DNA from 2 places in the Acidovorax sp. KKS102 genome. Region 2 is predicted to be linked to the other one. Evidence: riboswitches for the same ligand, from Rfam matches in the RefSeq annotation. Region 2 holds a riboswitch; the other holds the start of a gene.
What was found. Region 2 has a riboswitch for thiamine pyrophosphate ahead of C380_RS10120 (cytosine permease). Riboswitches for the same ligand answer to the same signal wherever they lie in the genome.
Positions count from the first base shown of each region.

Region 1: it holds a riboswitch for thiamine pyrophosphate, as region 2 does, so the genes downstream of both, thiC (phosphomethylpyrimidine synthase ThiC) here and C380_RS10120 (cytosine permease) in region 2, are expected to answer to the same signal.

Region 1 is NC_018708.1:832,406-846,768, forward strand. It holds gene C380_RS03740 (cell division protein FtsQ/DivIB) at 1-190, shown strand, start outside; gene ftsA (cell division protein FtsA) at 298-1,527, shown strand; gene ftsZ (cell division protein FtsZ) at 1,679-2,920, shown strand; gene C380_RS03755 (methyl-accepting chemotaxis protein) at 3,065-4,846, opposite strand; gene lpxC (UDP-3-O-acyl-N-acetylglucosamine deacetylase) at 5,025-5,948, shown strand; gene C380_RS25220 (hypothetical protein) at 5,961-6,137, shown strand; TPP riboswitch at 6,193-6,316, shown strand; gene thiC (phosphomethylpyrimidine synthase ThiC) at 6,439-8,343, shown strand; gene C380_RS03770 (methyl-accepting chemotaxis protein) at 8,540-10,189, shown strand; gene C380_RS03775 (GspE/PulE family protein) at 10,256-11,644, opposite strand; gene gspD (type II secretion system secretin GspD) at 11,658-13,940, opposite strand; gene gspN (type II secretion system protein N) at 13,945-14,363, opposite strand, start outside.
Region 2 is NC_018708.1:2,198,393-2,212,755, reverse strand. It holds gene C380_RS10155 (nitrite/sulfite reductase) at 1-396, shown strand, start outside; gene C380_RS10150 (DUF934 domain-containing protein) at 409-789, shown strand; gene C380_RS10145 (phosphoadenosine phosphosulfate reductase family protein) at 816-1,445, shown strand; gene cysD (sulfate adenylyltransferase subunit CysD) at 1,460-2,416, shown strand; gene C380_RS10135 (sulfate adenylyltransferase subunit 1) at 2,416-3,789, shown strand; gene fdxA (ferredoxin FdxA) at 3,904-4,233, shown strand; gene C380_RS10125 (NAD(P)/FAD-dependent oxidoreductase) at 4,280-5,320, shown strand; TPP riboswitch at 5,376-5,480, shown strand; gene C380_RS10120 (cytosine permease) at 5,550-6,830, shown strand; gene thiD (bifunctional hydroxymethylpyrimidine kinase/phosphomethylpyrimidine kinase) at 6,915-7,790, opposite strand; gene thiO (glycine oxidase ThiO) at 8,070-9,203, shown strand; gene thiS (sulfur carrier protein ThiS) at 9,200-9,397, shown strand; gene C380_RS10100 (thiazole synthase) at 9,476-10,285, shown strand; gene C380_RS10095 (thiamine phosphate synthase) at 10,278-11,174, shown strand; gene C380_RS10090 (hypothetical protein) at 11,277-13,466, opposite strand; gene C380_RS10085 (3-hydroxyacyl-CoA dehydrogenase) at 13,573-14,363, shown strand, end outside.

The DNA.
Region 1 (14,363 bases), 1.4 Mb from region 2:
GCAGGAAGTGGTGCAGCGCACGCAGCGGTTTGTGCGAACCCTCACCCAGGTGGCCGCGCAGTACGGCCGCCGCGTGGATGCGCTGGAGTCGGCAGACCTGCGCCACGCCGGGGGCTACGCGCTGCGCCTGCGGGGCGTGACCACGGTGAGTGCAGACGCAACCGGCGCCACGGCCGTGCGCAAGAGGTGATGGCATGAGGAACAACAGGACTGGACGCAGCATGCTGCAGGCCCCGAGAGGGCGGTGTGAGGGCTTGGTGGGACAGCGGGACAGAACCGAGAAGGGCATAGACTGATATGGCAAGAGAATACAAAGACGTCGTCGTGGGGCTGGACATTGGCACCGCCAAGGTCATGGCCGTGGTGGCCGAGGTTCTGCCCAATGGCGAGCTGAAGCTCGCAGGCTTGGGCGTGGCCCCGAGCAATGGTCTCAAGCGGGGCGTGGTGGTCAACATCGATGCCACGGTGCAGAGCATCCAGCAGGCCCTGAAAGAGGCCGAGCTGATGGCGGACTGCAAGATCCAGCGCGTCTACACCGGCATCACCGGCAGCCACATTCGCGGCCTCAACTCCAGCGGCATGGTGGCCGTGAAGGACAAGGAGGTCACGTCGGCCGACGTGGCTCGCGTGGTGGAGACGGCCAAGGCCATCAACATCAGCAGCGACCAGCGCCTGTTGCTGGTGGAGCCGCAGGAATTCGTGATCGACGGGCAGGATGTGAAGGAGCCCATCGGCATGAGCGGCATCCGCCTGGAGGCCAAGATTCACATCGTGACCGGTGCACAGAGTGCGGCCGAAAACATCATCAAGTGCGTGCGCCGCTGCGGCCTGGAGGTCGAGCAGCTCATGCTGAACCCGTTGGCCAGCAGCCAGGCCGTGCTGACCGACGACGAGCGCGAGCTGGGCGTGGTGGTGGTGGACATCGGCGCAGGTACGACGGATGTGGCCATCTTCACGGGTGGTGCGATCCGTCACACGGCGGTGATCCCGATTGCGGGCGACCTCATCACCAGCGACATCGCGATGGCGCTGCGCACCCCTACGAAGGACGCCGAAGACATCAAGGTGGAAAGCGGCTACGCCAAGCAGCTGCTGGCCGACCCCGAGGCGCAGGTGGAAGTGCCCGGCCTGGGCGACCGCAGTCCGCGCATGCTCAGCAAGCAGGCGCTGGCCGGTGTGATCGAGCCGCGTGTCGAAGAAATCTTCTCGCTCGTGCAGCAGGTGGTGCGCGAGTCGGGCTACGAAGAAGTGCTGTCGTCGGGCATCGTGCTCACGGGCGGCAGCTCGGTGATGCCCGGCATGATCGAACTGGGCGAAGACATCTTCCTTAAGCCCGTGCGGCGCGGCATCCCCAAGTATTCCAGCGCTCTGGCGGACATGGTGGCTCAGCCCCGTGCAGCCACGGTGATGGGCCTTCTGGAAGAGGCCCGACTGGCGCGCCTGCGCGGCTTCAAGGTGGCTCAGAAGAGTGGGTCCATGAAGACCGCATTCGGTCGCTTCAAAGATTTCATCGTGGGGAATTTCTGACCATGAAATATCCCCTGTGGCTAGCGCGTGGGAGCCCTCACCAGATACCGCGCGAGCGATGGCGATGTACAGGACCGCCACGCACTACAAGAAAAATGATCCCATCTCTCAATTGGCAATTGCATACGAATTTAGAACCAGGAGCTCCAAGATGACCATCGAAATGATCGAAGCCGAAGAATTCAACCAGGGCACCCAGATCAAGGTGATCGGTGTGGGCGGCGGCGGCAGCAATGCCGTCGAGCACATGATTGCCCGCAGCGTCCAGGGCGTGGAGTTTGTCAGCGCCAATACCGACGCGCAGGCGCTCACGCGCAGCTCGGCCCACCGCGTCATCCAGCTGGGCAACAGCGGGTTGGGCGCAGGGGGCAAGCCCGAGAAGGCCCGCGACGCGGCCGAGGCAGCGGTGGCCGATATCCGTGAAGCCATTTCCGGCGCCCACATGCTGTTCATCACGGCGGGCATGGGCGGCGGCACGGGCACGGGCGCGGCGCCCGTGATCGCGCGCGTGGCCAAGGAGATGGGCATCCTCACCGTGGGCGTGGTCACCAAGCCTTTCGACTGGGAAGGCGGTCGCCGCATGAAGAATGCGGACGATGGTCTGGCCGAACTGGAAGCCAACGTGGACTCGCTGATCGTGGTGCTCAACGAGAAGCTGCTGGACGTGCTGGGCGACGACATCACCCAGGACGAGGCCTTTGCGCACGCCAATGACGTGCTCAAGAACGCCGTGGGCGGTATCGCTGAGATCATCAACGAATACGGCCAGGTGAACGTGGACTTTGAAGACGTGCGCACCGTGATGGGCGAGCCCGGCAAGGCCATGATGGGCACGGCCACGGCCAGCGGCCCAGACCGTGCACGCATCGCTGCCGAGCAGGCGATTGCCTGCCCGCTGCTCGAAGGCATCGACCTGTCGGGCGCCAAGGGCGTTCTGGTGCTGGTCACAGCCAGCAAGGGCAGCCTCAAGCTGTCCGAGTCGCGCCAGGCCATGAACACTATCAACGCCTACGCATCCACCGATGCGCATGTGATTTTCGGTGCCGCCTACGACGAAAGCCTGGGCGATGAGATCCGCGTGACCGTGGTGGCCACGGGCCTGTCGCGTGCCAATGCACGCCGCCAGCCCATCTCGGTGGTGCAAGGTGGTCTGCGCACGGGCACGGACAACATGGCCTACCAGATGCCCGTCGCAGGTGTGGGCACGCTGGGTGGCGCCGTGGGCGTGCCAGGCGGCCATGCAGGCAGCGCACAGGCCGACTACGGCAGCATGTCGGTGCCCAGCGTGTGGCGCACCAACCGCACGCAGGCGGCAGCCCGCGTGGATGCCCTGTCGTCGGGCGGCATGGATGACCTGGAGATCCCCGCCTTCCTGCGCAAGCAGGCGGACTGAGAGCCCCGCTGATCGCACTTCGCCTCCCCTTGATGGGGGGCATAAAACAAAAAGCCCTGCCAGCGCAAGCTGGCAGGGCTTTTTTACTGGTGTGGTGTGCTTCAGCGCGCGTTCAGGCCTGGGTGGCCCCAGGCCTCTCAGCGATCAGAAAGACTCCCAGTCATCGTTGTTGTCTGCCGCAGGCTTGGGGCTGCTGGCCTTGGGGGGCAATGCCGCCGCTGGGGCAGGTGAAGGCGCCGCTGGGCGAGGGGCTGCCGGCGCCTTGGCCAGGGCTGGGCGGGGTGTTGCGGCGCGCACTGCAGGAGCCACGGCGGGGCGTGGCGCGGCTGCGGGCCGGCTGGCCGGGGCGGGCGCGGAGGTGCTGCCGTTCACACGGAAGAGCGCCACCACCTGGGTGAGCTTCATGGCTTGCTCGCGCAGACTGTCGGCGGCGGCGGTGGATTCTTCCACCAGTGCCGAGTTTTGCTGCGTCATCTGGTCCAGCTGGTTCATGGCCGTGTTGACCTGCGCAATGCCCTGGCTCTGCTCCGACGTGGCGGCACGGATCTCGCCAATGATGTCGGTCACGCGCTGTACGCTGGCCACGATCTCCGTCATGGTGGCACCCGCATTGCCCACCAGGGCCGTGCCGGACTCCACCTTCTCGACCGACGCGCCGATCAGCGACTTGATCTCCTTGGCGGCTTCGGCGCTGCGCTGCGCCAGGCTGCGCACCTCGCCGGCCACCACAGCAAAGCCCCGGCCCTGCTCGCCAGCACGGGCGGCCTCCACGGCGGCATTGAGCGCCAGGATGTTGGTCTGGAACGCAATGCCGTCGATGACACCGATGATGTCGCTGATCTTCTTGCTGCTGGCGTTGATGTCCTGCATGGTGGACACCACCTGCGACACCACCTCGCCCCCGCGTGCCGCCACTTCGGCGGCGGACGTGGCCATCTGGTTGGCGGTCTGGGCGGAGTCGGAGGTCTGCTTCACCGTGCTGGTCAGCTCCTCCATGCTGCTGGCTGTGGTCTGCAGGTTGCTGGCCGTGTCTTCGGTGCGGTGGGCCAGGTCGTTGTTGCCTTGCGCAATTTCGCTGGACGCGGTGGCGATGCTGTCGGTGGCCGAGCGCACTTCGGTCACCAGCTTGCGCAGCGAGGTCACCATGTGTGCGAGGCCGTCCAGCATGGAGCCCGGAGGGGCGGCCGGAATCTGCGCGTCCAGGTTGCCTTCGGCCACCTCGGACATGATGGCAATGGCATGGGTGGGCTCGCCGCCAATCTGGCGCAATACCGAGCGCGACACCAGCAGGCCGATCACCCCCACCGCCACAAACACCGCCAGCACCAGCGCCAGGCTCGACCACAGGGCCTGGCGCAGCATGACATCCACGTCGTCCGTATACAGCCCGGAGCCGACCATCCAGTTCCAGCCATCCACCTTGACGATGTACTGCAGCTTGGGCACGGGCGTCTGCTGGCCGGGACGCGCAAACATGGTGGGCACAAAGGCCTTGCCATCCTTGCTGTTGCGCATGCCGTTGACCAGCAGGCCGATGATGTCCACGCCCGAACCGTCCTTGACCTTGCCGAGCATGTCCTGCCCGTCCCATTCGGTCTTGAAGGGGTGCATCACGCCCACGCCCTCCGTGGTCCAGATGTAGAAATATTCGGTCTTGCCCTCGGGGCCGCCGTAACGGGCAATGCGCAGGGCGTCCTTGGCGGCTTTCTGCGCATCTTCCACCGACATGGCGCCGCTGGCGGCCTTGGCTTGGTAGCCGACCACGATGCTGTGGGCGGACTGGACGGCGGTGGTCAGCATGTCCTTGCGGGACTCGGTGATCAGCCGTCGCTCCTGGAGGAGGGACAGGATGGCCATGATCAGCAGCGCCGTGAGCGCGGTGCCGATCATGAGCATGACCTTCATCTTGAAACTGAGCTTGCTCATGGGAGTCTCCTGTGGGGCGGGTTTCATGTGTTCATGTTGTGGTTTCCAAGGCCCTCTGTACCAAATTTTGCGACCAAGCATGGGGCCTGCACAGTAGGTGAAAACGCGGCGGTAGCTCTACGTAGCCGACAAGACCTCGGCGCGTGCGGGGCGGTGCCGCAGAAACTAAAATGCACGGATGCTCCAGCAACGCACCCTCAAGACCCTGACCCGCGCCGTAGGCGTGGGTCTGCACAGCGGCCAGCGGGTCGAGTTGACCCTGCGGCCCGCGCAGCCGGACACGGGCATCGTGTTCCGGCGGGTAGACCTGCCGCAGCCGGTAGACATTCCCATCCGTGCCGAGGCGGTGACGGACACGCGGTTGGCGTCCACCATCGCGGTGGGCAATGCCAAGGTGCACACCGTGGAGCATCTGATGTCGGCCTGTGCGGGGCTGGGCATTGACAACCTCTACGTGGACATTACGGCCGAGGAGGTCCCCATCCTCGACGGGTCTTCAGCCTCGTTCGTGTTCCTGCTGCAAAGCGCCGGGGTGGAGCTGCAAAACGCGCCCAAGCGCTTCATCCGCGTCACCCGCCCCGTGGAGGTGCGCGAGGGTGAAGGCGCCAACGCCAAGTGGGCGCGCCTCACGCCGTACCACGGCTACAAGCTCAGTTTTGAAATCGACTTCGACCACCCCGCCGTAGACTCCACCGGCCAGCGTGTGGAGTTTGACCTGGGGCAAGGCAACTACAGCCGCGACATCGCTCGCGCGCGCACCTTTGGCTTCACCCGCGATGTGGAGATGATGCGCTCCAACGGCCTGGCGCTGGGAGGCGGGCTGGACAACGCCATCGTCATGGACGACTACAAGGTGCTCAACAGCGACGGCCTGCGCTACGACGACGAGTTCGTGAAGCACAAGATCCTGGATGCCATGGGCGACCTGTACCTCATTGGCAAGCCGCTGCTGGCCGCCTACAGCGCCTTCCGCTCGGGCCATGCCATGAACAATTTGCTGCTGCGCGAGCTGCTGGCCCAGCGCGATGCCTGGGAAGTGGTCACCTTCGAGGATGAGCGCCAGGCACCCACCGGTTTTGCGCAGCCTGCGCGTGCCTGGTAGGGCCCGTTGGCCATGTTGATCTTTCGCTGGCTGGCCATGCTGCTGCTCTTGGCGGCAGCCGTGTCCTTTGCGTTTTATGCCGGCACCGGGCAGCCGCGCTACAAGCGCCTGGGGCTCGTCATCCTCAAGTGGACGGTGATTGCCGCTGTGTTCTTCTTTGCGGTGATTCTCATCGGCCGCCTGGCCTGATGTATCGGCTGATGCGCGGGCTCTGCGGGCCCGTTTTTTCCTCTGCCCTATACTCGCGCCTGCTCCGGGGTGTGCTGATGCGCTGAGATGCAAGGGTCCTGAAGGAATTCAGGCGAGCTTGCGAACCCGACGAACTTGATCCGGTTCATACCGGCGGAAGAAGAGCCGACCTCCTTGTCCCCGTGCCCGCAGTCCCTGTAGGCACGCCATGCCTCAGGGGCTGCCATGCGCAGCCGCCCGAGGGGCGCACAGGTCCATTCCGGAGCAGACCCCACCGCCACCGGAACCAGGAGACCTGCCCATGAACGCCCCCGACCCCCACGCCCAGCTCGCTGCCTCCGAAAAGTTTGCCGAGCTGCTCGCCCGCACCCGCGAACCCTTCCCCGCATCGCGCAAGGCCTATATCCCCGGCCAGCTGCACACCGACCTGCGCGTGCCCGTGCGCGACATCGCGCTCACCAACGGCGAGCTCGTCAGCGTGTACGACACCTCGGGCCCCTACACCGACCCGAATGCCGTGATCGATGTGCGCCAAGGCCTGGCCAGCGTGCGCGGTGGCTGGATCACCGGCCGGGGCGATGTGGAGCAGTACGAAGGCCGCGCGCCCGTGGCGCTGGACGACGGACAAAAGAGCGAAGACGCCACCCGCCTGGCCCAGCTGCGCGCCGAGGCTGCGGCCCTGCAGCGCCAGCCCCTGCGCGCCAAAGCCGGTGCCAACGTTACGCAGATGCACTACGCCAAGAAGGGCATCATCACGCCCGAGATGGAATACGTGGCCATTCGCGAAAACGGCAAGCGCGAGTGGATGGCGCAGTACATGGCCGACGCAGGCCGTGAGAAGCGCCTGATGGGCAACCCGATGGGTGCCAGCATCCCGCGCATCATCACGCCCGAATTCGTGCGCGACGAAGTGGCCCGGGGCCGCGCCATCATCCCCGCCAACATCAACCACCCTGAAGTCGAGCCGATGGCCATTGGCCGCAACTTCCTGGTCAAGATCAACGCGAACATCGGCAACTCGGCCGTCACGTCGAGCATTGAAGAAGAAGTGGAAAAGCTTGTGTGGGCCATCCGCTGGGGCGCAGACAACGTGATGGACCTGTCCACCGGCAAGAACATTCACACCACGCGCGACTGGATCGTGCGCAATTCGCCCGTGCCGATTGGCACGGTGCCCATCTACCAAGCGCTGGAAAAGGTGGGCGGCGTGGCCGAAGACCTGACCTGGGAAATCTTCCGCGACACGCTGATCGAGCAGGCTGAGCAGGGCGTGGACTACTTCACCATCCACGCGGGCGTGCGTCTGGCCTACATCCACCTCACGGCGCAGCGCCGCACGGGCATCGTCTCGCGCGGCGGCTCCATCATGGCCAAGTGGTGCATGGCGCACCACCGCGAGAGCTTCCTGTACGAGCACTTCGAGGACATTTGCGACATCATGAAGGCGTACGACGTGTCGTTCAGCCTGGGCGACGGCCTGCGCCCCGGCTGCGCCTCTGATGCCAATGACGAAGCGCAGTTTGCCGAGCTGCACACGCTGGGCGAGCTGACCCAGGTGGCCTGGAAGCACGACGTGCAGACCATGATCGAAGGCCCCGGCCATGTGCCCATGCACATGATCCAGGCCAACATGACCGAGCAGCTCAAGACCTGCCACGAAGCGCCGTTCTACACCCTGGGCCCGCTGACCATCGACATCGCGCCGGGCTATGACCACATCGCCAGCGCGATTGGCGCGGCCATGATCGGCTGGATGGGCACGGCCATGCTGTGCTACGTGACGCCCAAGGAGCACCTGGGCTTGCCCGACCGTGACGACGTGAAGCAAGGGATCATTGCCTACAAGATTGCCGCCCACGCGGCCGACGTGGCCAAGGGCCACCCCGGCGCCCGCTCGCGCGACGATGCGCTCAGCCAGGCGCGCTTCGACTTCCGCTGGCAGGACCAGTTCAACCTGGGCCTGGACCCGGAGACGGCCAAGGAATACCACGACGAGACCCTGCCCAAGGACTCGGCCAAGGTGGCGCATTTCTGCTCGATGTGTGGGCCCAAGTTCTGCTCGATGAAGATCACCCAGGAAGTGCGCGACTTTGCCGCGCAAAAGGGCGTGGCCGAGGCCGAAGCCCTGGCCCAGGGCATGCAGGCCAAGGCGGCCGAGTTCCAGCAGGGCGGCGGCGAGCTGTACATCCCCCTCAAGCCCGTGTGATGGCAGCGGCGCAATAAGCGCAGCTACTGGCCCCGAGGATTCCCTGAAACAGGGCCCCTGGGCCGTGCTTACCCTGTGCGGCGGACGGCCTGGCCCGGCATATAGTCCCGCCCACCCCCGGCCCAGAAGGTGGGGGGTGTGTGTGGCACCAAATTTGCTATGCTGGACTATCTGTTAAAAAATGTAAGGAAGAGCCATGAACGCTCTCGGCCGCTTCTCCATCCGCACGCGTCTCTACTTCGGAACCGTCTTCTCCCTGATCCTTCTGGTCGTCATCGGTGCCATGGGCTACGTAGCCCTGGACCGCACGCGCGGCACCCTGCAGGTGCTGTTTTCAGAGCGGGTGCAGACGCTGACCGACATGTCCGAGCTGCGCACCACCCTGGGTGACCTGCGCCGGACCGAAAAAGACATCATCATCAACTTCAACAACTCGGTCGAGGTCTCTGCCCTGCGCGAGTCCTGGGCCAAGACCCTGACCTCCCTGCGCAAGCGCCTGGCCGATGTGCGCCAGGTGCAGTCGGGCGATGCCGATTTTGTGGCCTCCATCGACAAATCGCTGGACGAGATCAAGCAGTACGAAACCGGCATTTCGCCCATCTTCGAGAAGATCGAAGGCGCGCAGCTGGACGGCGCGGGTGGCGGCGCCTACGCCGATCGCCTGAAGGTCCACATGGAGGCCACCGACAAGCTGTTCTCCAGCCTCGCGGACTCGGCCCGTGCGCAGATGGACGAGGCCCGTGCGGGCGTCGAATCACGCACCTCCACCATGGCCGCGCTGATCGGTGTGGGCCTGGTGCTGGCGCTGGCGGTTCTGATTCCGCTCACGTTCTTCAGCGTGCGCTCCATCACCAAATCCATCGGACAGGCGCAGGAGCTGGCCGAACGCATTGCCAGCGGCGACCTGTCGCGCGATGTGGCGGCCATGAACCAGGACGAAGTGGGCCAGCTGGTGGGCGCCATGGGCCGCATGCAGGACTCGCTGCGTGACCTGGTGCGCCAGGTGCAGGACGCGGCGGGCAACATCTCCACCGCCAGCTCCGAGATCGCCAGCGGCAACCACGATCTGAGCCACCGCACCGAGCAGACGGCGGCCAACCTGGAAGAGACGGCTTCGTCGATGGAAGTGCTGACCAGCACCGTCCAGCAAAGCGCCCAGGCCTCGCGCCAGGCCAGCGACTTCGCGTCGACCGCTGCCGAGGTGGCCGCACGCGGCGGCGCCGTGGTGTCGCAGGTGGTGACCACCATGGACCAGATCACCACCAGCTCGCGCAAGATCGCCGACATCACGGGCGTGATCGATTCGATTGCGTTCCAGACCAACATCCTGGCGCTGAATGCCGCCGTGGAAGCCGCCCGTGCCGGTGAGCAAGGCCGTGGCTTTGCGGTGGTGGCCAGCGAGGTGCGCAACCTCGCGCAGCGCAGCGCCGAAGCGGCCAAGGAGATCAAGGGCCTGATCGGTTCGTCGGTGGAGCGGGTGGAAGACGGCTCGCGCCTGGTGAGCCAGGCCGGTCAGACCATGACGGAGATCGTGAGCAGCGTGCGGCGTGTGTCCGACATCATTGCGGAGATCACCGCCTCGTCGGCCGAGCAGAGCGACAACATCGGCCAGATCAGCCAGTCGGTCACCCAGCTGGACCAAATGACGCAGCAGAACGCGGCGCTGGTGGAGGAATCCACCGCAGCGTCCGAGTCGCTGCGTGAGCAGGCCCACCACCTCAACAGCGCGGTCAGCCAGTTCAAGCTGCAGGATGGCGCATCGCCCTCGGCCACGTTCAACACCCCCGCGCCCGCAGCACCCGCCGTCGCCCAGGTGGCGCGCCGACCGGCGTTGCAGATCCGGTAATTTCAGGTGTTTTTGGCTGGTGGCGCTAGTGCTTTATGTGCTGGCTGCTATCATATGTATAGCAAATCAGTCCCGCGTCACCCGCAGCACTTCTTCGCGGCTGGTGATGCCGGCGGCAATCAGGCGTTCGCCATCCTCTCGCATCAGTGCCATGCCATCGGCCATGGCGGCGGCGCGGATGTCGGCCTCTGACGCCTGGGCGTGGATTTGCGCGCGGATCGCGTCCGTGGTCACCAGCAGTTCGAACACGCCGGTGCGGCCGGTGTAACCCGTCTGGCCGCAGTGCTCGCAGCCCGCGCCATGGCAGTGGGTGCAGAACTTGCGCACCAGGCGCTGGGCCAGCACGCCCAGCAGCGACGACGACAACAGGAAGGGCTCCACGCCCATGTCCGTCAGGCGCGTGACGGCGCTGGCCGCATCGTTGGTGTGCAGCGTGGCCAGCACCAGGTGGCCGGTGAGTGACGCCTGGATGGCGATCTGCGCGGTCTCGAAGTCGCGGATTTCACCAATCATGATGATGTCCGGGTCCTGCCGCAGGATGGCGCGCAGGGCCTTGGCAAAGGTCAGCTCGATCTTGCTGTTGACCTGGGTTTGCCCCACGCCGGGCAGCTCGTATTCGATGGGGTCTTCCACCGTCATGATGTTGTTGCGCGTGGCGTCGAGCCGGCCCAGCGCCGCGTACAGCGTGGTGGTCTTGCCCGAGCCCGTGGGGCCGGTGACCAGGATGATGCCGTGCGGCTGGCCGATCAGGCCCTCGAAGCGGTGCAGGGTGTCGCCCTGCATGCCCACGGCCTCCAGGCTCAGCTTGCTTTCGCTCTTGTCCAAAAGACGCAGCACCGCGCGTTCGCCATGGGCGCTGGGCAGGGTGGACACGCGCACGTCGATGGCGCGGGTGCCCAGGCGCAGGCTGATGCGGCCGTCCTGGGGCAGGCGTTTTTCGCTGATGTCCAGGTCGGCCATGATCTTCAGGCGCGAGATCAGGGCCGCGTGCAGCGCGCGGTTGGGCTGCACCACTTCGCGCAGCGTGCCGTCCACCCGAAAGCGCACGCTGCTGTGGCGCTCGTAGGGCTCGATGTGGATGTCGCTCGCGCCGTCGCGCGCGGCCTGCGTGAGCAGGGCGTTGAGCATGCGGATGATGGGCGCGTCGCCGGCCGACTCCAGCAAGTCTTCGACGGCCGGCAGCTCCTGCATCATGCGCGAGAGGTCGGCGTCGCTCTCGACCTCGCTCACCACGGTGGCAGCGCTCGATTCGCTGTGCGAATAGGCCGCGCTGATGCGCTGGGCCAGGGCCGGGGCATCGAGCGGCAGCAGCTGCTGCACGGGGTGCTTGCGCAGCACTTCGGACAGCGCGCCCGCGTCGGGGCTGGGGCCGTGCCACAGCACCAGCTGGTGGCCGTCGTCCTCCAGCAGCAGTTGGGCGGTGCGGGCAAAGGCGTAGGGCAGGGGGTGGCGCATGCGTGGCGACCCTTCAGCGTGGCGAAGTTTCTGCGGGCAGCGGGGCGAGCGGCTGCGCAGGCACCGTGGCTGCGCCGGGCTCTGCGCGCTGTGGCAGCGCGGGCAGGATGGGCGCGCCGGACACCGACTTCATCACCACGCTGGGCGCGGGCTGCGTGGTCTGCTGCAGCGCGCGGATGGCCTCGTAGCGGTCCATCATCAGCGCGTCGCTGGTAGCGTTGTCGCGCACCACAATGGGGCGCAGGAACACCATCAGGTTGGTCTTGTTGCGGGTGCGGTTCTCGCTGCGGAACAGGTTGCCCAGTACCGGGATGTCGCCCATCACCGGCACCTTGTCCTGGCCTTGCGAGTAGCTGTCTTCCAGCAGGCCGCCGATCACGATGATGTTGCCGTCGTCCACCACCACGTTCGACTCGATGGAGCGCTTGCTGGTGGTGGGGCCGTTGGCGTTGCTCAGCGTGGCGGTGTCGATCTTGGAGACTTCCTGGTAGATGGCCATCTTCACGGTGCCGTTCTCGCTGATCTGCGGGCGCACCTTGAGCATCAGGCCCACGTCCTTGCGCTCCACCGTGGTGAACGGGTTCACCGTGCTGCTGCCCGTGCTGTTGGCGTACGAGCCGGTCACGAAAGGCACGTTGTTGCCGATGATGATGCGCGCCTCTTCGTTGTCCAGCGTCATCAGGTTGGGGGTGGAGAGCACATTGGCATCGCCGCTGGTCTGCAGGAAGTTCGCCAGCGCACCCAGGTAGTACTGGCCGTTGACGCGTGGCGCCAGCGCCAGGTTCAGCCCCTTGCCCAGCGAGCTGGCCGCCGAGGCGATGGAGGTGGTGGAGCCCGAGGCCAGGGCGGCTGTCACGTTCAGGATGTTGGCGCCCGCCTGGCCGGAGTTGGTGCCGATCACGCCCACGGTGCCATCACCGTTCTTGCCCAGAACGCCCTGCCACTGGATGCCGAACTCGGCCACCTTGTTGGCGGAGACCTCGACGATCAGGCTCTCGACCAACACCTGCGCGCGGCGGCCGTCGAGCTTGTCGATCACGTCGCGCAGCTGGCGGTACAGCGGCTCGGGCGCGGTGATGATGAGCGAGTTGGTGGTGGGGTCGGCCTGGATCTGCCCGCCAGTGGAGGGCTGGTTGTTGTTGGTACTGCTGGTGCCCATGGCGCTCGCGCTGGAGCCCAGGCCGCCGGTGCTACTGTTGCTGCCGGACGAGCTGCCGTTGGTGGACAGCATGCCGCCGGTGCTCAGCCCCGTGCTGGGTGCGGGCGCGCTGGCACCGCCACCGCCACTGGCCGCGCCGCCATTGTTGCCGCCCATGGCCGCCATGGCGGCGCGCAGGGTGGTGGCCAGCTTGGTGGCGTCGGCGTTCTTGAGGTAGACCACATGGATGTTGCCGCTGGCGGCGCTGCTGCCCGGCGCAGGCGCCTGGTCCAGCTGGGCCACCAGCGCGCGCACCTGGGCCACGCGGGCCGGGTTGGCGGCGCGCAGGATCAGCGAGTTGCTGCGCGGCTCGGCAATCAGGGTGGTCTTGAACGACGTGTCGGCCTGGCCGGGCGCGGCCGCAGCGGCGGCGCCTCCGTTGGCGCTGCCGCCGTCGATCAGGCGCGACACCAGCGGTGCCAGATCGCTGGCAATCGCGTTCTTGAGCGGAATCACCTCCACATCGCTGGCGTTGGACACATCCATGGCCGCCACGATGCGCGCCAGGCGCTGCAGGTTGTCGGCGTAGTCGGTGATCACCAGCGAGTTGTTGCCGGGGTTCACGTTGATGGTGTTGTTGGGGCTGATGAGCGGGCGCAGCACCGGCACCAGGTTGGCCGCGTTCTCGAAGTTGAGCTTGAAGATCTGCGTGACGATCTGCCCGCCGCCGGGCGCGCTGCCCGCGTTGCCCTGCACCACGCTCACGCTGCCGCCCTGCAGCTTGGCGTCGGCCTCGGGCACCACCTTGTACAGGCCGGCTGCCTCCACCACCGTGAAGCCCTGCAGCCGCAGCGCGGCCAGGAACTGCTGGAACGCGGCGGCGGGTGTCACGGCGCGCTCTGTCACCAGGTTGAGCTGGCCTTTCACGCGCGGGTCCACCACCACGTTGCGGCCGGTGATGGTGGCCATGGTGCGGGCCACAGCCTCGATCTCGGCGTTGGCAAAGTTGAGCGTGACGGGTTCGCTGGGGCGCACGCTGCCGGTGCGGGTGTCCACCGCCGTTTGGGCGCCAATTTGGCCGCTGGCGCAAGTAAGTATTGCGCTGGCAGCTATTGTTTTGAGAGTAAAGCGCAGGCGTGGAGCAAACAGGAAAGTCATAGATTCAACCCACGGTGATGATGGAGCGCGCGCCATTGCGCCGTCCGATGATGTTCAGAAGATTGGACAGTGCGGCCTCCCGCTCGGGGGCGGCACTGGCCTCGCCCGCAAAGCGCAGGCGGTTGCCCACCCACTGGCCGCTGCCGCTCAGTTGCAAGGCCCCGTCGAGGGTGCTGAGGGCGAGCGTGGGCACCTCGCCGCCCTGCAGCACCAGCCGGTAGCTGCCCATGGGGCGCAGGGTGGACAGGCGCGAGGACATGGCCCGTGCATCCAGCTGGGCCTGGCCCGACAGCACCATGCGGCCAGCGGCCCATTGCACGGCCAGTGCGCGGGTCTGCAGCGCCAGCTGGCCCTGCGGCTGCAGCGTGTTCCAGGGGGTGCCCAGGCCCGCCAGCAACGCGGCGGGCCACTGGCTCTGGCCGT
Region 2 (14,363 bases):
CTGGACGAGCTGTGGGACCTGGGCGAGATCGACCTGCACATCAGCGGCTGCATCAACAGCTGCGGCCACCACCACAGCGGCCACATCGGCATCCTGGGCGTGGATAAAGACGGCAAGGAGTGGTACCAGATCACGCTGGGCGGGGCCGATGGTTCCGACCTCTCGGGCCCCGCCACGCCGGGCAAGATCATCGGCCCCTCGTTCAGCGCCGCTGAAGTGCCCGGCGTCATCGAAGCCCTGCTGGCCACCTACCGCGCCGAACGCCAGTTGCTGGCCAGCGACGCCGAGGGGCCACGCTACGAAAACTTCATCGACACGGTGCGCCGTGTCGGCCTCGACCCCTTCAAGGCCGCTGCCAACGCCGCGCGCCACCCCGCCGAAACCGAAGCCGCCTGAAAGCTGAATACTATGAAAATAATAGCTGCTCACGAGCACCAGCCAAGCCCCGCAGGCCAAAAAGTGATTGAACTGCCCAACGACGCCAACCCCTTCGAGCTGGACCTGGCGGGCGTGGACCGCATCGACCTGCAATTCCCCAAGTTCACCGACGGCCGGGCCTTCAGCCAGGCCCGCCTGCTGCGCGGCCGCCTGAAGTTTGCGGGCGAGCTGCGCGCCACGGGCGACGTGCTGATCGACCAGCTGGTACAGATGGCCCGCTGCGGCTTTGACGTGGCCGTGCTGCGCGAAGGCGTGGACATGGCCGACGCCCAGCGCCAGTTCGACCGTTTCAAAGCCTTCTACCAGGGCGACGTGACGCACCCCCTGCCCCACTTCCGCGAGGCCGCCTGATCATGAATGCGAGAGACCCCCACGCCATGAACAACACCACCATCGACCTCGCCCGCATCAACGCCGACCTGGGCCGCGACGCGCAGGGCTTGGTGGCCTGGGCCCTGGGCCTGAGCCAGCCCACCATCGTCACCACCAACTTCCGCCCGTTCGAAGCGGTGATCCTGCACCTGGTCACGCAGGTGAACCCCGACGTGCCCGTGGTGTGGATGGACAACGGCTACAACACCGAAGCCACCTACCGCTTTGCCGACGAGGTGACCAAGCAGCTGGGCCTGAACCTGAAGATCTACCTGCCCCTGCGCTCGCGCGCCCACCGCGAGGCCGTCGATGGCCCCACGCCCGCGCTGGGCGACCCGCGCCATGCGGCCTTCACCGAAGAAGTGAAGCTCGAGCCCTTTGCCCGCGCCCTGCGCGAGACCGCGCCCAAGGTCTGGTTCACCGCCCTGCGCGCCACCGACACCGCCGTGCGCGCGCAGATGGACCCGGTGAGCATCAACCCCGACGGCCTCATCAAGGTGGCGCCGCTGCTGCACTGGTCGTCCAAGGACCTGCACGAATACTGCGTGAAGCACGGCCTGCCCAACAACTTCGACTACGTGGACCCGACCAAGGGCGAAGACAACCGCGAGTGCGGCCTGCATCTGGCCCACTGAAACCGGACACCTCCATGAACGCCCGCACCGACTCAGCGCTGCTTGAGAAAAAGACCAACAACATGAGCTACCACCTCAATAACTCGCACCTCGACGCCCTGGAAGAAGAAACCATCTTCATCCTGCGCGAAGTCGCCGCCGCCTTCGAGCGCCCCGCCCTGCTGTTCTCGGGCGGCAAGGATTCGCTGGTCATGCTCAAGTGCGCTGAAAAGGCGTTTGGTGCGGGCCGCATTCCCTACCCGCTCTTGATGATCGACACGGGCCACAACTTCCCCGAAGTGACCGACTTCCGCGACTTCCGCGCGAAGGAGCTGGGCGCCGAACTCATCGTGCGCAGCGTGGAGGATTCGATGGCGCGCGGCACCGTGCGCCTGGCCCACCCGGGCGAGAGCCGCAACGTGCACCAGTCCGTCACGCTGCTCGAAGCGATCGAAGAGTTCCGCTTTGACGCCCTCATCGGCGGCGCCCGCCGCGATGAAGAAAAGGCCCGCGCCAAGGAACGCATCTTCAGCCACCGCGACAGCTTCGGCCAATGGCAGCCCAAGGCCCAGCGCCCCGAGCTGTGGACGCTGTTCAACACCCGCCTGCAGCCCGGGGAGCACTTCCGCGTGTTCCCCATCAGCAACTGGACCGAGCTGGATGTGTGGCAGTACATCGACCGCGAGCAGATCGGCCTGCCCAGCATCTACTACACGCACAAGCGCCAGGTGGTGGACAAGAAGGGCCTGCTGATGCCCGTGACCGAGCTGACCCCCGCGCGCGATGGCGACGTGGTGGAAACGCGCGACGTGCGCTTTCGCACCGTGGGCGATATCACCTGCACCGCACCGGTGGAGAGCACCGCCGCCACCCCGGCCGAGATCGTCATCGAGACCCTGGCCGCCGACGTGAGCGAGCGCGGCGCCACGCGCATGGACGACAAGACATCGGATGCTTCGATGGAGAAGCGCAAGAAGGACGGGTATTTCTGATGACCGCTATCAATTCAATAGCTGCCAGCGCAAATAACACTAGCGCTACCAGCCAAAACGACCATATCTCCGCCCTCAAGTTCATCACTTGTGGTTCCGTCGATGACGGCAAGAGCACGCTGATTGGCCGCCTGCTGGTGGACAGCAAGGCCGTGCTGCAAGACCACCTGGCCGGCGTACAGCGCCAGGGCGAGACCGACCTGGCCCTGTTGACCGACGGCCTCAGCGCGGAGCGCGAGCAAGGTATCACCATCGACGTGGCCTACCGCTACTTCGCCACCGAAGAGCGCAAGTTCATCATCGGCGACGCGCCCGGCCACGAGCAGTACACCCGCAACATGGTGACGGCCGCATCCAGCGCCGACGCCGCCGTGGTGCTGGTCGATGCCACCAAGCTTGACTGGAAGAACCCCGGCCTGGCCCTGCTGCCGCAGACCCGCCGCCACAGCCTGCTGGTGCACCTGCTGCGCGTGCATTCGCTGGTGTTTGCCGTGAACAAGCTCGACGCGGTAGAAGACCCCGCGCTGGCCTGGAAGCACATCCAAGGCGCCCTGGATGCCTTTGCGAAGGCCGCCGGCATTACCGTGCGTGCCACGGTGCCAGTGTCCGCCCTCAAGGGCTGGAACGTGGTCGATGCCCATGCCGGCTGGTGCGGCTACACCGGCCCCACGCTGCTGCAAGTGCTGGAAGAGTTGCCCAACACCCCAGCCGACACAGCGCTGGCACCGGCCTTCCCCGTGCAGTGGGTCGAGAAGTTCTCGTCCTCGTCGGACACCAGCCAGGGCCGCCGCGTGTTCTGGGGCCGCGTGGCCGCAGGCCGCTTTGCGCCCGGCACCGCCGTACAGATCTTCCCCAGCGGCCAGCTGGCCACCGTGGCCCAGGTGCTGGACCACGCCCGCCGCCCCAAGGACGTGCCCGCAGGCACCAGCGCCGGCATCATCCTGGACCGCGAGGTGGACGTATCGCGCGGCGACTGGATCCTGGCCGCGCCCCCGGCTGCTGCAACGCCGGCTGCCGACGACGACTTTGGCGACACACCCGCCGCCACCCCGGCCTGGCCCGCCAGCCGCGAGCTGCACACTACGGTCGCCTGGATGGACGACGAGCCCCTGGTCGCAGGCCGCGTGTACTGGGCGCTGCATGGCCACCGCTGGGTCAAGGCCAAGGTCAAGGCCGTGGTGCACAAGCTCAACATCAACACGCTGGCCGAAGAAGCCGCCACACAGCTCGATCCCAATGCCATCGGCCATGTAGACCTGCTGCTGCAGGAGGCGATTCCCGCCGCAGCATTCAGCCAGGCCCGCGTGCTGGGCTCGCTGATTCTGGTGGACACCGCCAGCCACAAAACCGCTGGCGCCGTGCTCGTCAACTGATCCAGATCAGCGCCCCAAGCCCCAGTCACCCCATCGGGGTGAGGGACCCTGCAACCAAAGGTCGGTGAAAGCTTTTAAAATCGAGGGTTTTCACCGACCCACACAACTCCTGTCATGACCCACGTCGTTTCCGAAAACTGCATCAAGTGCAAGTACACCGATTGTGTGGACGTGTGCCCCGTGGACTGCTTCCGCGAAGGCCCGAACATGCTCGTCATCGACCCTGACGAATGCATCGACTGCGCCGTCTGCATCCCCGAGTGCCCGGCCAACGCCATCTTTGCCGAAGAAGACCTGCCGGCCGACCAGATCGCCTTCATCAAGCTCAACGCCGACCTGGCCTTTGCCGACGGCTGGAAGAGCATCACCAAGCGCAAGCCTGCACTGCCCGACGCTGACGAGTGGAACGGCAAGCCGGGCAAGGTCAACGAACTGATCAAGTAACCCGCCGCGCGCGCCACTGGTGACCGAGACTTTGCAAGCGCCCACCGTGGTCGAGACCGACGCCGTTGTCATCGGCGCAGGTCCCGTAGGCCTGTTCCAGGTCTTCCAGCTGGGCCTGCAAGGCATCACCGCCCACTTGATCGACGCCCTGCCCCATGCAGGGGGCCAGTGCGTCGAGCTGTACGGCGACAAACCCATCTACGACATCCCGGGCATCCCGGTGTGCACCGGGCGCGAGCTGGCTGGTCTGCTGCTTCAGCAGACCGCGCCGTTCAAGACCCAGTGGCACCTGAACACGCTGGTGTCCGCCCTCACCGTACAAGCGGACGGGCGCCTGCTGGTCGAAACCTCGCAAGGCGCACAACTGCTGGCCCGCAGCGTGTTCATTGCCGCCGGCGTGGGCGCTTTTGTGCCGCGCACCCTCAAGGTGGACGGCATCGAGCGGTTCGTCGGTACCCAGGTCCACTACCAGAGCCTGCCCGCGACAGTGGATGTGACCGGTCGCCACGTGGTCGTGCACGGCGGCGACGAGCCCGCGGTGGCCCGCGCGGTGGAACTGGCCGAACAAGGTCAAGCCGCCCGCGTGAGCCTGCTGCACCGCCGCGACGTTTTCCAGGCGCCTGACGCCTTACTGCAACGCCTGCAGCAATTGCGCGACGCAGGCCGCATCCACGTCGAGGCCGCGCAGATCACCGGCATTGACACCGCAGGCGACCGCCTCACCGCACTGCAGCTGGTGGACCCCGACGGCAGCACCCGTGCCCTGGCACTCGACCTGCTGGTTCCCGTGCTTGGCATCTCCCCCCGCCTCGGCCCCATCGCCGACTGGGGCATCGCCATGGACCGCAAACAGCTGGTGGTGGACACCGAGGCCTTCCGCACCAGCGTGCCCGGGATCTACGCCGTGGGCGACATCAACACCTACCCCGGCAAGCGCAAGTTGATTCTGTGCGGCTTCCACGAGGCCACGCTGGCTGCCTTTGGCGCGGCCGAGGCGCTCAAGGGCGACAAGGTGGCCCTGCAATACACCACCACCAGCCCGCGCCTGCACCAGTTGCTGGGTGTGGCCCCGGCCACCGCTGCCTGACTGGGCGCGCGACGGCCGCACACCACTACAATCCGCAGCGCGCTGCTTTAGCAAGCGCTACCGCTAGGGGTGTCGATGTGGGCCCGCCCGCTTCGACTGAGAGAGTCCCTTTGAACCTGATTGAGATCATCCTCGCGCAGGGAAGCAAGTCCGCCAAAGCACGGCCCTGAACACATCCGGGCGCACCGGCGGGCCGCCCCTGCTCTGTATCTGCTTACGGAGCCATTCCATGTCCTCATCGCCTGCCACGCACGCCACCAACGAAGCGCTGGCCCCCGTCTCCCCCGACCGCCGCGTCTTCCAGTGGCATGACCACGCCTCGCTCTGGTTCAGCCTGGGTGTTGGCCTGCTCGTCATGCAGGTCGGGGCGTACCTGATGCCCGCGCTGGGTACCAAAGAGGCCCTGATCGCCATCGTGGCCGGTTCCATCGTGGGCGCGGGCCTGCTGGGCTGGGTGGCCAAGCTGGGCTGCGACAGCGGCCTGGCCAGTGCCGGGCTGATGCACGCGGTGTATGGCCGCACCTTTGCCAGCCTGCCCATCATCCTGAACATCGTGCAGCTGGTGGGCTGGGGCACGTTCGAGCTGGTGGTGATGCGTGACGCCACCGTGGCGATTGGCCAGCAGTCGGGCGCCATGGCGGGCGCCCACTGGCCCGTGCTGGCCACGCTGCTGTGGGGCGGCGTGGTGATGCTGCTGATCAGCGGATCGATGGTGCAGCTGGTGCGCAAGCTGATTGCGCGCATCGCGCTGCCGCTGGTGGTGTTGTCGCTGCTGTGGCTGTCGTGGCAGTTCCTGTCGCTGGCGCAAACGCAAGGCTTTGAGGCGCTGTGGACGCGCAAGGGCGACGGCGGCATGGGCGTGCTGCCCGCGCTGGACCTGGTGCTTGCGATGCCCATCTCGTGGCTGCCACTGGTGGCCGACTACGCCCGCCATGGCAAGAACGGTGGCTCCGCACTGCGCGGCACGTGGCTGGGCTATGCGCTGGCCAACATCTGGTGCTACAGCCTGGGTGTGCTGGTGGCATTGACCTTGCCCAGCCAAGACCTGGTGCAGGCGCTGCTGCTGGCCCAGGGCGGGCTGATTGCGCTGTCGCTGATCCTGATCGACGAGGTGGACAACGCCTATGGCGACGCGTATTCAGGCGCCGTGTCGGCCCATAGCCTGCTGCCGCGCTGGGGTGTGCGCGCCTGGGGCCTGCTGGTGGCCGCGCTGTGCACCGGGCTGGCGCTGGTGCTGCCCATGCACAGCCTGGAACCGTTTCTGCTGCTGCTCAGCTCGGTGTTCGTGCCGCTGTTTGGCGTGATCCTCGGGCGTCTGGCCTTTGGCACCGATGCGCCCGCCCTGCTGGCGGCGGCGCGCAAGGTGAATGCAGCGCCCGTAGCCATTTGGCTGGCCGGCATCGCGGTGTACCACCTGGCGCCCAGGGTGCTGCCTGATGCGGGCTCTGCGCTGCCCGCGCTGGCGTTCAGCTTTGTGCTGGCCTGGGCGACACGGCCCAAGGCACGCTGAGTCGCCGCCAAAGCACTATCAAAAGAGGAGCAATCGGCACATGATTGACTAGCGCTTGCGCCTCAAAACACTTAAAAAACCGCTCTAAAGCGCCTGAAACACCCGCTGTGCCACCGGCGCGTAGCCGTGGTTGAGGGGGCCGTGGCCCCGGCCGGTGGTCACATTCGCTCCGGCAGCAATGGCCCCCAGGATATAAGCCCGTGCCCGCTCCACGGCCTGCTCCAGCGGTAGGCCCAGCGCCAGGTGGGCTGCAATCGCAGACGACAGGGTACAGCCCGTGCCATGCCCGTTGTGGGTGGCAATGCGTTGTGACTGCAACCGGTGGCCGTGTCCTGATTCGTGTTCTCCACCCTGTACGGCCAGCACATCCACCACCCAGTCGCCCGGCAAGTGCCCGCCTTTGAGCAATGCCGCGCGGGCGCCCAGCCGCAGCAGGTCTTGCGCGGCCAGCTCCAGCGCCTCCACGCCTTCGATGCGACGCCCCAGCAACCATCCGGCCTCGTCCAGGTTGGGCGTGACCACCTCGGCCAGCGGAAACAGCTCTCGGACCAGCACGGCCACCGTCTCCTGCGCAATCAGCCGGTCGCCACTGGTGGCCACCATCACCGGGTCCAGCACCACGTGCGGCAGCTGGTAGGTCCGAATGGCGTCTGCCACCACATGCACCACGTCGGGCGAGTGCAGCATGCCGATCTTGACGGCGTCCACGCCAATGTCCTGCACCACCGCATCGATCTGGGCCTTGAGCATCTCGGGCGGAATGCCGTGGATGCCCGTCACCCCGCAGGTGTTCTGGGCCGTGATGGCGGTGATGGCCGTCATGCCGTAGCAGCCCAGCGCACTGAAGGTCTTGAGGTCGGCCTGGATGCCTGCGCCCCCGCCGCTGTCGGACCCTGCGATGGACAGCACGCGTGCGTAGCGGTGGCCCGTCGAGGGCAAGGAGGTCGTCGGTGAAATCATGGCAAAAATTATGGCCTATGCGCCACGTCAAAACGGGGCACATGGGGGATGTGCTGTAATTCATTTTCCGGACGAAACAGGGGTGTCCTGCCATCAAGATGCTGTTCTTGGGCGTGCGACTGAGAAATACCCTGGGGCCTGTACAGAACCCTGTGCACTGCGACCGCAGCAGGAGCCCCGCTACCCGATCCAGGTCATGCTGGCGTGGGGAGTTTCCATCAACGGTGACCCCGTTTTGTCCATGGCCGCTTGCCACACCACGGACACACTGACGGATCTATGTCACTTCAACCTTCTTCCTTTGCCATCCTGGGCGCAGGCCTGATGGGCCGTCTGCTGGCCGTGGAGCTGGCGCGCCAGGGGCACCGCGTGGATATCTATGACGCGGGCGGCCCCGCCGCCGAGAACTCGGCCGCCACGGTGGCTGCGGCCATGCTGGCCCCGTTGGCAGAGTCCGCGATCACCGAACCCGGCGTGGTCCGCATGGGCCATCACGCGCTGACCCGCTGGCCCGAGCTGCTGGCAGCCCTGTCAGAACCCGTGTTTTTTCAGCAGGCCGGCACGCTGATCGTGTGGCACCGCCAAGACGTGGCCGAAGCCCAGCGCTTCACCCGCCAGCTTGAAAACAACCAGCGCAGCCTGCCCGAGCTGCCCCCCCTGCAAAAGCTCGACAGCGGCGCCCTGGAACAGGTGGAGCCCGCCCTTGCGCACCGCTTCAACCAGGGCCTGTACCTGCCCGGCGAGGGCCAGCTGGACAACCGCCAGTTGCTGGCCGCCCTGTTGGTGGAAATGGAGCGCCTCGGAGTGCGGGCGCACTGGCACACGCCCCAGTCGCCCGACGCCTTCACGCCCGGCGCCCACGGCCAGCCCGACCGGGTGCTGGACTGCCGGGGCCTGGGCGCCAAGGGCCAGTGGAGCGCGCTGCGGGGCGTGCGCGGTGAAGTGGCGCGCATCCACGCGCCCGACGTGACGCTGCAGCGCCCCACCCGGCTGGTGCACCCCCGCTACCCCATTTACATCGCACCCAAGGAAGACCACTTGTTCGTCATCGGCGCGACCGAGATCGAGTCCGACGACCGCTCTCCGGCGAGCGTGCGCTCTACCCTGGAGCTGCTGAGCGCCGCCTACGCCGTGCACCCCGGCTTCGGCGAAGGGCGGATTCTGGAGCTGGCCACGCAGTGCCGCCCCACGCTGCCCGACAACCTGCCCGCCATCCGCCAGACCCGCCCGGGCGTGCTGGAGATCAACGGCCTGTACCGCCACGGCTTCATGATCTCGCCCGCCATGCTGGACGTGACCCTGGAGGTGCTGAACACGGGACAATCGACCCTGTCCAAACGTTTTGACCTCCGGCTGGAACTGGAGCCCACCGCCCCCGCACCGACCGGCGTTGCCGCCCCCGCATTTGCATGAACATCTCGATCAACCAAGTCCCGCACGAACTGCCCGAAGGCGCCACCGTGGCCGATGCCGTGGCCGCCATCGAAGCGCGCCCCCCGTTTGCCGTGGCCGTGAACACCACCTTTGTGCCCAACACCCGCTACGCCGCCCATGCCCTGCAGCCTGGCGACCGCGTGGAGATCATCTCGCCGGTCACTGGCGGCTGAGGTAGTAAAAACTCAATCAAAATGGCTGCTAGCGCATACAAAACATGCGCCAACAGCTATCAAAACCATAGTAATCCAATGACCACTCCGACGCCCCAAGACCCGCTGGTGCTGTACGGCCAGACGTTCGCTAGCCGCCTGCTGCTGGGCACCTCGCGCTACCCCTCGCCCGCCGTGCTCGAAGCCGCCGTGCTGCGCGCCCGGCCCGCCATGGTCACCGCCTCGCTCCGCCGCCAGGGTAGCAACCCGGCCGAGAGCGGCAGCAGCTTCTGGGAGCTGCTGCGCAAACTCAACGTGCCCGTGCTGCCCAACACCGCCGGCTGCCACAGCGCGCAAGAGGCCATCACCACCGCACAGATGGCGCGCGAGGTATTCAACACCCCGTGGATCAAGCTGGAGCTGATCGGCGACGACTACACCCTGCAGCCCGACACGCTGAACCTGGTGGGCGTGGCCGAGCATCTCATCAAAGAAGGCTTTCAGGTGCTGCCCTACTGCACCGAAGACCTGGTGCTGTGTCAGCGCCTGGTGGACGTGGGCTGCCAGGCCGTAATGCCCTGGGCCGCCCCCATCGGCACCGGGCGCGGCCCGGTCAACCCCTACGCGCTGCAGACACTGCGCGAGCGCCTGAATGTGCCCATGCTGGTCGATGCCGGGCTGGGCCTGCCTTCGCACGCCTGCCAAGTCATGGAATGGGGCTACGACGGCGTGCTGCTGAACACCGCCGTGGCCCTGGCCCAAGACCCGGTGGCCATGGCCGGTGCGTTTGCCGATGCCGTGAGCGCCGGGCGCGCAGCCCGCTTGGCCGGTGCCATGGCCGCCCAAGATGCCGCCCAGCCCAGCACCCCCGTGCTGGGCACCCCTTTCTGGCACCACGCCCATGCATGACACCACTGCCCTGGCGAACGCCATCCTGAGCCACCACGCGGCCACCTTTGCAGGGTTTGCGCCTGAGCCCGTGCCCACACCCACGTCGCAGGACCCTGTGTACCTGGCCGCGCTGCAGGCTTGCAGCCAGCTGGGTTTCATTGCCCACGACGCCGAATGCCTGGCCCGCGCCTGGCAGGCGCGCGCGCTGCGCACCGGCAGCGCACAGCCCGAGCAGTGGCCCGACGAACCCCAGGACTTTGGCCTGCAGCGCCTTCCGCGCGCCCAGCAGTTTGCCGCGTGCCCCGACCGCCTGGGCCTGTATGCCGTGCTGCCTGACGCCCAGTGGGTGGGCCGCATGGCACGCGCCGGGGTGCCCACGGTGCAGTTGCGCTTCAAATCGGAAGACGACCGCGCCATCCGGGCCGAAGTCCAGGCCGCCGTCGAGGCCGTGCAAGGCACGGGCGCGCTGTTGTTCATCAACGACCACTGGCGGGATGCGATCGATGCAGGCGCCTACGGCATCCATCTGGGCCAGGAAGACCTGGACGCACTCACTGCCGACGAGTTGCAGACGCTCCACCGCTCCGGCCTGCGCTTGGGCGTGAGCACCCATGGGTATGCCGAAATGGTGCGTGCCGACGCCGTGGGGCCCAGCTATATCGCGATGGGTGCCGTGTTCCCTACGACCCTCAAAAAAATGGCCACCGCACCTCAGGGTGTGGGCAGGCTGGGGGTGTATGCGCGGCTGATGCGGCACTACCCGCAAGTGGCGATTGGCGGGATCAGCGCCGAGCAGTTCCCCACGGTGCTGGCCACTGGCGTGGGTTCCGTGGCGGTGGTCCGGGCTTTGGTCAATGCACCGGACCCTGAAGCGTCGGCTGCGGCGCTGATGGCTCTGATGCGGTGATGGTCGGGCAGCGATAGCGGCCGGAGCGGCTATCGCGGGTCTTCTGGGGCAGCTACCGCACCGCGTGGCCGTGGCTGGGGCGGTCGATAGGCCAGCGACTGGTTACTTGCGGTCAGGCTTTTTCATCTGCTCCAGCTCAAGGCGGAGCTCCATGAGATCGTTCTCCATGCCAAAGCCAACCGGCTGGCCTGCGGGTGGCGGCGCCGTCACGGGCACCGGGGGCAGATCGCTCAGCGTGAGGTGGGGAGGGTCCGACAGATCCAGATCCAGTGGAATGCCCCGCGAGTCCTCGCCCACAGACGCTGAGGGCCTGGAGGGCGCAACCGGAGCGGGCGCAGGTGCCGGCTCCTGCTGGGCCTTCATCGCAAATTCGAACTCCAGACTGGCGGCCAGCGAATCGAGCGGCAAGTCGTCGTGCAGCGCCGCCGCAGCGGGGGCAGGACCTGCTGGAGCGACCAGCGTTTCGGACCGGGGAGGTGCCAGCGGAGTCGTCCGCTTGCGGGGCGGCGGCGCACCCCGTGCACTGGCAGGCGTGGTTTGCGCCACCGCCAAAAGCAGCAGCAGATCATCATAGGCTGCCAGATCAAACGGCTCCACCGCTTCGGCGCCCGAACGACGGAACAGGAATTTCTCCAGCAAGCCCAGAACCGCAGGCGTTGTCCACTCGGCCTCGATCTCGGCCAGCGCGTCGGTGTAGTGGTACAGCATGCGGCCTGTGCGGTGAAAGCCCGCAAACTCCGGCACCTGTGCGTTGAAGAACTGCATGAACTGGGTACGCAACTGCGCAAACTCGTCCACACGGCTGAGGGTGTGGTACAGCCTCAATAGCTCCAGGTAAGCCAGCGGCGAGGTCTCGCGGTGCTCGGCAATGTGGTGCTTCAGCACCTCGATGGCCTGTTGGTGCTCGCCCACCGAGACAAAGAATTCGGCCTGCTGCTGAATGTCAAACAGCTCTTCAGGGTTGACGATGTGGGCTGCCACGGAGGGCGCTGGGGATGGGGCAGCAGCCTTGGCCTGCAACTGGGCGGGCGCACTGGCCGCAGGGCTGGTTGCCACAAAGCGTGGCTCCACCGCCACCGGGGCGGCTTTACCCAAGGGGCTTGCACCGGACTCAAGGCCGACTACGACGGCGTGAGGCTGGGTTTCTGACGGCAGCCAGGTATCGCCAGGATGGGGCGTCAGACCCAGCGCCTCGTTATGGGCCGATGTGGCCTCAGCGCGCGCGCCCAGGGCCACCGAATCGCGCCACGACCGCACCGCCTTGTCCGACGCACTGCGCATCCGCGACCACATCCATGCCACACCCAACAGTGCCAGGGCCAAGAGGCCTCCCAGGGCATACACCACCGTTGCAGGGAACCGCTCCTGCTCCATCAGCTCCAGCTGCTGCTGCAACTGACCGGCCGTGGCGCGGTCCTTGGCGGCCTGTGCACGCAGCGCGGCTGCGTCTGTTTCCAGGGCCTTGAGCCGTTCGCTGTCCTTTTGCAGATCTTCGGGCGCGGTGTTCAGCGACTTCCACAAAGCAGCGGCCTGGGCCCGCAGGGCCGACATCTCCTCGGACGGCGCGGTGGGCAGTTGCCCGGTGGAGCGCAGTGCCACCGGGCTGTCCAGCCAGGTGTCCAGTGGCTCCACCACCAGACGGGAACGCGCGGCCGGTGCAGCCCCTACCGCTGATTTGCCGGGAGCCGCCGCGCCTACGCGCGCTGAAGGCCGTGGGGCGGTTGCAGCCCCTGGCGCGCTGCGGTCCGCAGACTGCGGACGCACAGCCCTTGCCGGTGCCGCCGCCTTGTCGCTGGGCCGGGTGGCCTGGGCCATGCTGGTTGCTGCTGAAGATGCGGCGGAACTGCCACCACCCACGGCAGGAGAATTCTGTGACTCCGCGCCTGTGCGGGTGGCGGCGGAGGGAAGCCGCGTCACATCCACCGGCGACGCGGAGGCAGATCGGGTCACGGTGGTCGGCAGGTCCGAAAGGAAGGTGTAGCTGCGCGTGGTCTTGCCATTGCAACCTGCAGACAGGGTGACGGTCAGCACAGGCTCATCCAGCGATACCGAGGCCAACACGCGAACGCCCGACGGACGCCCACGCACCTCGGGCAATGGGATCACGCGCACCTTGCTGTCGCTGATGGCGTTGTCGCCTGCCACCAGCTTGGCCGTGACGCAGGACGACGCGACATCGGTGCCAGGGTCGGGCTGCAACTCGAACGAGAGATCGACCGGGGAGCCCAACACCACCGTACCACTACCATTGCCCAGGGACAGCGCCGAAGCACCGGCTGCAAGCGCCCACAATCCCGGTCCAAAAATGGTGTTACGGATTTTCACAATCAATTCTGTTTTTCGGTCCGAAGGATTCTTGCACATAAGTCCCAGATAAGGCCAGAGCCATAATGCCGCTATGAAAATTCAGTTTCCCAACATCGCCATCGTGGGCACCGGCGCCATGGGCCGGGGCATCGCACAAATTGCTGCCCAGGCTGGCAGCCAGGTTTTTCTGCTGGACGCCAACCCCGGGGCCGCCGACGCCGCCCGGGCCGCCTTGCAGGAACAATGGAACAAGCTGGTCGCCAAGGGCCGGATCGAGGCTGACCAAGCCACCGCGCTGACTGCACGGCTGCACCCCGTCACAACGGTGGCGGACCTGGCGGCCTGCGACCTGGTGGTGGAGGCCATCGTGGAGCGGCTGGATGCCAAACAGGCCCTCTTCGTTGAACTGGAGGGGGTGGTGCGCGCCGATGCGGTGCTGGCGACCAACACATCCTCCCTGTCCGTGACGGCGATTGGCGCATCCCTCAAGCGCCCGGAACGCCTAGCGGGGTTCCACTTCTTCAACCCCGTTCCGCTGATGAAGGTGGTGGAGGTCATTGCGGGCCTCAAGACCGATCCTTCCATCTGCACGGCGCTGGCCGCCTATGCCAAGGCCATGGGCCACACCCCGGTGCAGGCACAAGACACCCCGGGCTTTATCGTGAACCACGCCGGGCGCGGCTTTGGCACGGAGGCCCTGCGCATCGTGGGCGAAGGTGTGGCCGACTTCGCCACCATCGACCGCATCCTGCGCGACCAGGTCGGCTTCAAGCTCGGGCCCTTCGAGTTGATGGACCTGACGGCGCTGGACGTGTCGCATCCGGTCATGGAATCGATCTACCGCCAGTATTACGACGAACCCCGTTTCCGCCCCAGCGTGAT